Regions from separate parts of the Sanguibacter sp. 25GB23B1 genome, predicted to be linked through region 1. Evidence: predicted binding sites of a transcription regulator. Region 1 holds the regulator's gene; each other region holds the start of a gene.
What was found. Region 1 encodes Rex, which represses fermentation and respiration genes when NADH is low (regulators of the CRP and FNR family bind a similar motif). Its sites were predicted from a motif close to CTTGTGAANNNNTTCACAAG; they were not measured.
Positions count from the first base shown of each region.

Region 2: the regulator Rex is predicted to act here: its motif matches at 1,510-1,529, upstream of ugpC (sn-glycerol-3-phosphate ABC transporter ATP-binding protein UgpC).
Region 3: the regulator Rex is predicted to act here: its motif matches at 1,261-1,280, upstream of ABKW26_RS12985 (geranylgeranyl reductase family protein).

Region 1 covers NZ_JBDYKL010000015.1:16,466-18,729, forward strand. The annotation lists gene ABKW26_RS10155 (MarR family transcriptional regulator) at 1-43, opposite strand, end outside; gene ABKW26_RS10160 (YceI family protein) at 252-797, shown strand; gene ABKW26_RS10165 (redox-sensing transcriptional repressor Rex) at 857-1,507, opposite strand; gene ABKW26_RS10170 (glutaredoxin family protein) at 1,531-1,830, opposite strand; gene ABKW26_RS10175 (HAD-IB family hydrolase) at 1,858-2,264, shown strand, end outside.
Region 2 covers NZ_JBDYKL010000054.1:10,771-13,034, forward strand. The annotation lists gene ABKW26_RS19435 (DUF4032 domain-containing protein) at 1-106, opposite strand, end outside; gene ugpC (sn-glycerol-3-phosphate ABC transporter ATP-binding protein UgpC) at 228-1,355, opposite strand; gene otsB (trehalose-phosphatase) at 1,558-2,264, opposite strand, start outside.
Region 3 covers NZ_JBDYKL010000022.1:67,039-69,302, forward strand. The annotation lists gene ABKW26_RS12985 (geranylgeranyl reductase family protein) at 1-1,169, opposite strand, end outside; gene ABKW26_RS12990 (glycoside hydrolase family 6 protein) at 1,543-2,264, shown strand, end outside.

The DNA of each region.
Region 1 (2,264 bases):
GCTCGTCGGTGAGCCACAGGACGTCCGTCTCTTCCATCATCATGGCGCAGTCTCCCCCTGCTTCGGCCCCGCCCTGTGCGGCGCCTGTGTATGCAGGACGATAGCGTGCCCCGGTTGGCCGCTGCCGCGAGGTGTGACTTGCATCACATGTATAGCGCACTTGCTTTTCTTCTGCCTACCATAGTAGAAAGTTCAACTATTGAAGGTGGCACGATCGGCGCCACGCTCGACCACAGACCCAGGAGATTCTCATGACTGCTCTTCCCACCGGACTCGCTACCGGCACCTACACCGCTGACCCGACCCACACGTCCGCGACGTTCACCGTCCGCCACGCCGGCATCTCGAAGGTCCGCGGCAGCCTCGCCGTGCCGACCGCCGTCGTCACCGTCGGCGAGGACATCGAGAGCTCCTCCGTCAGCGCCGAGCTCGACGCAGCGTCCATCAACACGGGCAACCCCGACCGCGACGGCCACCTCAAGAGCGCCGACTTCTGGGACGTCGAGAAGAACCCGGTGTGGACGTTCACCTCCACCTCCGTCGCAGCCTCCGGCGACGACTTCGCCGTCACCGGCGACCTGACGATCAACGGCGTGACCCGCTCGGTCGCCCTCGCCACCGAGTTCGTCGGCATCGCCACGGACCCGTTCGGCAACAGCCGCGCCGGCTTCGAGGCCAAGACCGAGATCTCCCGCAAGGACTTCGGCCTCACCTACAACGCCGCGCTCGAGACCGGCGGCGTCCTCATCAGCGACACCGTGAAGATCGCGATCGACATCTCCGCCATCAAGGGCTGAGTCGCTCGACAGCACGACAGGACTGACCTGCACCTGCCCGCACGGGCCGAGGGTGCAGGTCAGTCCCGTCTCCGGGCCTGGGAGTGGAACGCGAGGATCTGCAGCTCGCTGCCGACGTCCACGGACCGGAGCTCGACCCCGGGCGGCACCTGCAGCGCGCACGGCGCGAAGCTGAGGATCTCCCGGACACCGGCTGCCACGACCGCGTCGCACACCTCCTGTGCGCCCTCCCCCGGCGTCGCGATGACGACGATCGACACCCCGCGCTCCCGGACGACCTCGTCGAGCCGCGCCACGTCCTCCACCACCCGACCCGCCACCTCCTGCCCGACGACGCTCGGCGAGCTGTCGAGCAGCGCCGCGACGGTGAACCCGCGTGCCGCGAAGCCGGAGTAGTTCGCGAGCGCGTGCCCGAGGTTGCCGACGCCGACGATCGCGACCTGCAGCTCCTGCGCCACACCGAGCGCCCCGCTCACCCGGGCCCGGAGCCGGCGCACGTCGTACCCCACCCCACGGGTGCCGTGCGAGCCGAGATAGCTGAGGTCCTTGCGCAGCTGGGCCGGCCCGACGCCGGCGAGCTCGGCGAGCTCCGTCGACGAGGTACCGACCACGCCCCGCGCCGCGAGGTCGGACAGCACCCGCAGGTAGACGGGCAGGCGCTCGATGCTCGCCGAGGGCATCCGGCGCACCAGCTCGTCCGGTCCGGTCACCCTCGTCCTCCCCACCCGCAGCGTCAGCGGGCGAGGAGCCGTCGCAGCCGGTCCTCGTCGATCCGCCAGAATCCCTGTTGTACACCGTCGACGGTCACGACGGGGACATAGTCGCCGTACACGCCGCGCAGATCGTCCGACGCGTCCACGTCGACGGTCGTCCACGAGGTGCCGGTCTCGCCGCACACGCGGGAGACGACCACGCACGCGTCGTCGCACAGGTGGCACCCCGTGCGCGTGTAGACGACGACGCGCGACGCGCCAGCGGTGTCGTCGGTGCTCGCGGCGCCCGACCGTTCATGTGCTGCTCCACCCACGTTCACGGGACCAACCCTAGAGTGCTGACTACAGTGGGGCGTGTGCGCACCGACGAGTCTGACCCGGAGACCGGAGAAGCAGTGGCCGAGGCCGCCGCGCAACAGCTCGCGGCCACGACGCTCACCGAACCAGAGGCCCCACCCGTCGCGGACGAGCGCGTCCCGCAGGTCGCCGCGTTCTTCGACGTCGACAACACGATCATCCGCGGGGCCTCGTCGTTCCACCTCGCGCGGGGCCTCTACGCCCGCGGGTTCTTCCGCAAGCGGGACCTCGTCAACTTCTTCTTCCAGCAGGCCCGCTACATGGCCTTCGGCGAGAGCCGGCAGCAGATCGACGAGGTCCGCTCGCGCGCGCTGCACCTCATGACGGGCCACTCGGTCGCCGAGGTCGTCGCGATCGGCGAAGAGGTGTACGACCAGGTGCTCGCCCTGCGGATCTT
Region 2 (2,264 bases), on a different contig from region 1:
GGGCGGCGAGCACGGAGGCCGGCCACTCCTCGAGCGGGACGTCCCACGGGAGGTCGAGCAGGGCGGGGTCGGGTGACGCCGCCGTGATCTGGAGGTTCTGCGCCACGGGGGTGTTCCTTTCCGTGGGTCGGAGCGGGCCGGGGGAGCCGGTGTCCGCGCGGGCTCGTGCGGACAGAGCGAAGGGGGCGGGTTCAGCCTCTCGGCCGGACCCGCCCCCTCAACCTACGTCAGATGCTGTCGAGCCGGAGACCGGTGCTCGCGGAGAAGACGTGCTCCTGGCCCGCGCGGATCGAGACGTGGATGCGCTCGCCCTTCGCGGGTGCCGTGCGCGGGTTGATGCGCACGATGACCTCGTGGTCGCCTGCACCGGCGGAGTGGAGGTCGACGCCGTCGACGCCCTTGAGGGTGCCGTAGACGTATGCGTCGGAGCCGAGCTCCTCGACGATGTTCACCTCGATGGGGATCGCGGACGGGTCGGAGGCGTCGACGATGTCGAGGGCCTCGGGGCGGAACCCGAGGGTGACCTTGCCCTTGTCCTCGGCCGTCATGCCGGCGATGGCGCTGCGGGAGATCGGGATGCGCGCCTGACCGATCTGGGCGACGCCGTTGTTGATCGTGAACGTGCCGAGGTTCATCGCGGGGGAGCCGATGAAGCCGGCGACGAAGACGTTCTGGGGGGCGTCGTACATCTCGCGCGGGGTGCCGACCTGCTGGAGGAGGCCGTCCTTGAGGACCGCGATGCGGTCGCCCATGGTGAGCGCCTCGGTCTGGTCGTGCGTGACGTAGACGGTCGTGACGCCGAGGCGACGCTGCAGCGACGCGATCTGCGTGCGGGTCTGGACGCGGAGCTTGGCGTCGAGGTTCGACAGCGGCTCGTCCATGAGGAAGACCTGCGGCTGACGGACGATCGCACGGCCCATGGCGACGCGCTGGCGCTGGCCACCGGAGAGCGCCTTCGGCTTGCGGTCGAGGTACTCGCTGAGGTCGAGGATCTTCGCGGCCTCTTCGACGCGTGAGCGGATCTCGGCCTTCGGCTTGCCGGCGATCTTCAGGGCGAAGCCCATGTTGTCCGCGACGGACATGTGCGGGTACAGCGCGTAGTTCTGGAAGACCATCGCGATGTCGCGGTCCTTGGGCTGCACGTCGGTGACGTCGCGGTCACCGATGAGGATGCGGCCCGCGTTGACGTCCTCGAGACCTGCGAGCATGCGCAGGGAGGTCGACTTTCCACAGCCCGAGGGGCCCACGAGGACGAGGAACTCGCCGTCCTCGACGTGGAGGTTGAGCTGGTCCACCGCGGGGCGCTCGGTCCCGGGGTAGATGCGGCTGGCGTGGTCGAAAGTAACTGTAGCCATGGTGATGGCATCCCTTCACCGGCAGGTACGTGCCGGACGATCCGTAGTGAATGGGGTGTCTCGCTTCGCGTGGTGCATGGTGTCCGCGCTGACACTCGTCTTCAGTTGTGACCCCGGTCGTGGCGACCTGAGCCTGTCGAGCATCGTACACGCGCTTGTGTCAGCCGTCACATGGTGCTGCCGGCGACACCTGCCCGCAGGCTTAGGCGAGCGCCTGCTCGAGGGCGTCCGCGAGCGCGGTGAGCATCTCGGCCGCCTCGTCGGTGTCGGCCACCCGCAGGCGGGCGACGGTCTCGCCGGAGCCGACCTTCACCGTGAGGTCCTCGTCCCCGAGGACGGCGAACGCACGCTCGTCCGTCACGTCGTCGCCCATGTAGAAGACGACCGGAGCCCCGAGCTCGGCGCGCAGGTCGAGGAGCGCCTGCCCCTTCGACGTCTCGACCACCGCGACCTCGACGACGCCCTTGCCGCTCATGACGTGGGCGCCCAGACGCTCACCGAGCGCGACCGCCTCCGCCGAGGCTTCCGCGGCGGCGGCCTCCGCCGACAGGCGGGTGTGCAGGACGGCCGCGGACGGCTTGTGCTCGACCCAGGCGCCCTCGACCCGGCTCGCGACCGCCTCGAGCCCCTCGGTGACCTCGGAGAGCATCGATGCCTGCTCGGAGGTCACGGTGAAGGGCTCGCGCACGAGGTCGGGCAGGCGGGTGCTCGTGTCGTCGCTCGGGTCCTGCTGGATCGCGCCGCGCTCCGCCCCGTGGCTCCCGACGAGGATCGCGCCGGACGGTGCGTGCGCGAGCTGGGCCAGCGTCTCGAGATTGCGACCGGAGACGAGGGCGACGCGCACGCGGTCGTGAGGCAGCGCGGCGAGCCGGACGAGCGCCGCGCTCGCGGCAGGGGTCGACCGGGACG
Region 3 (2,264 bases), on a different contig from region 1:
TACCTCGTGCAGATCCGCATGACCTGGGGGTGCTCGATGAGCTTCACGAAGTAGCGACCGAGCGTGTAGTACCCACCGAGGTCGCGGGACATGATCTCGGGGTAGGTGGCGAGCGCACGCTCGCGCGCCGCGTCGGTCGTCCGCGAGCGCGCCTGCGCGATCGTGTCCGCGGCCACCCGGCCGGCCTGCATGGCGTACGCGATGCCTTCGCCGTTGAAGGGGCTCACCATGCCGCCGGAGTCGCCGACGAGCATCATGCCGCGGGTGTAGAGCGGCTTGCGGTTGAACGCCATGGGCAGCGCAGCACCGCGCACCGGCCCGATCTGGTTCTCGGGCGTGAACTCCCACTCCTCCGGGGCGTTGGCCATCCATCGGGCGAAGAGGTTCTTGTAGTCGATCTTCGTCGCCGCGGCGGTGGAGGACACGGAGCCGAGGCCGACGTTCACCGTCCCGTCGCCGAGCGCGAAGATCCAGCCGTACCCGGGCAGGAGGTTCGACTTCCCCGGGACGCCGTCCCAGAGCTCGAGCTGGGACTCCATCCACGGGTCGTCGTGCCGCGGGCTCGTGAAGTAGGTACGCACCGCGACGCCCATCGGGCGCTTGAGCGACTTCTCGATGCCGAGCGCGATGGCCATGCGGGCCGAGACGCCGTCGGCGGCGATGACCACCGGTGCACGGTAGGTCACCTCGTCGCCGGCCCGACGGCCGTTGTCGTCGACGGGCCGCGCGGTCACGCCGACCACGCGGCCGGTGCGCTCGTCGAGCAGCGGGCCGGTGACGTTCGTGCGCTCCATGAGCTTGGCGCCGGTGCTGCGGGCGTGCTCGGCGAGCGTCTGGTCGAGGTTCATCCGCGAGCGGGCGAGACCGTAGGAGGGGTAGGCCTTGAGCTCGGGCCAGGGAAACTCGAAGGAGCGCCCGCCGGCGACGGCACGGAGGCCGATGTTGCGGATCCAGCCGTCCTCTTCGCGGATGGGGACGCCCATGCGGACCATCTCGCCGACGGCGCGCGGGGTGAGACCGTCGCCGCAGATCTTGTCCCGGGGGAAGGAGGACTTCTCGAGGAGGAGGACGTCGAGACCGGCGGCCGCACAGTAGTGGGCAGCGGTCGACCCGGCAGGCCCCGCCCCCACGACGATGACGTCGGCGTCATCTGTCCTGTTCAGTCTCATGTCTCCGCCTGTCCACGACCAGCCTGACGTGCCTGCACGATCCCGGCGTCGTGGCCGGTCCTCGGCCTGGACGCGCGTCGAGATCGCCGTATTTGTGAAGCGCGTCACAAACACAGTGGCCACTCTAGTCATGTGGGCTCGCCCTGTCTGCTAAGGCTTCCCTTGGTTGCCGACGCGCCGTCAGGGTTGGCACGAGGGCGCTCCGACACGACCGGATGCCGGCCCGAGCACCCCCCTAAACCTTTAGGTCGTTTTGGTCCCGATTGATCCCCGTCTACGGTGGAGGCCGACGACCCGGCGGTCGAGCCCGGCACGCCGAACATCACGGGGCGCTCCCCAGCTCACGGGGACCTCCCCAGAGTGGAGACGACGCATGATCAGCACCACCAGGCGAACCGCCGCGCTCTCCGCGATCGCGGTCGCACTCACCGGACTCGGCGCCCTCGCCACCTCGACGACCGCGGCCGCCGCCGCCGGCTGCCAGGTCGAGTACGACGTCACCGGCCAGTGGGGCGGGCAGTTCCAGGGCAGCGTCGCCGTGACGAACCTCGGCTCCCCCGTGTCGACGTGGACCGTCGGGTGGACCTATGCCGACGGCCAGAAGGTGAGCCAGCTGTGGAACGGCGTCGCGAACCAGTCCGGAGCCACCGTGTCCGTGTCGAACGCCTCGTACAACGGCTCGCTCGCCACGGGATCGAGCACGACCTTCGGGTTCATCGGGACGTGGGACGGCTCGACGAACGCCGAGCCGACGTCGTTCACCCTCAACGGGACACCCTGCACCGGGACGAGCACCCCTGAGGAGCCGCCGGTGACCCCGACCCCCACGGCAGAGCCCACAGCAGAGCCCACCCCCGAGCCCACCGAGGAGCCGACGGCACCGCCGGCGACGACGAGCGGGCTGTTCGCCGACACGGACACGCAGTCCTACGTCGCGTGGTCGGCGGCGAGCGGCACCGACAAGGCGCTCCTCGCGAAGATCGCGCTCACGCCGCAGTCCCTCTGGGTGGGCGACTGGACGGACGCGACGCTCGCGAAGGAGGACGTCGCGGCGTACACCGGACGGGCAGCAGCGGCAGGCAAGACCGGCACCCT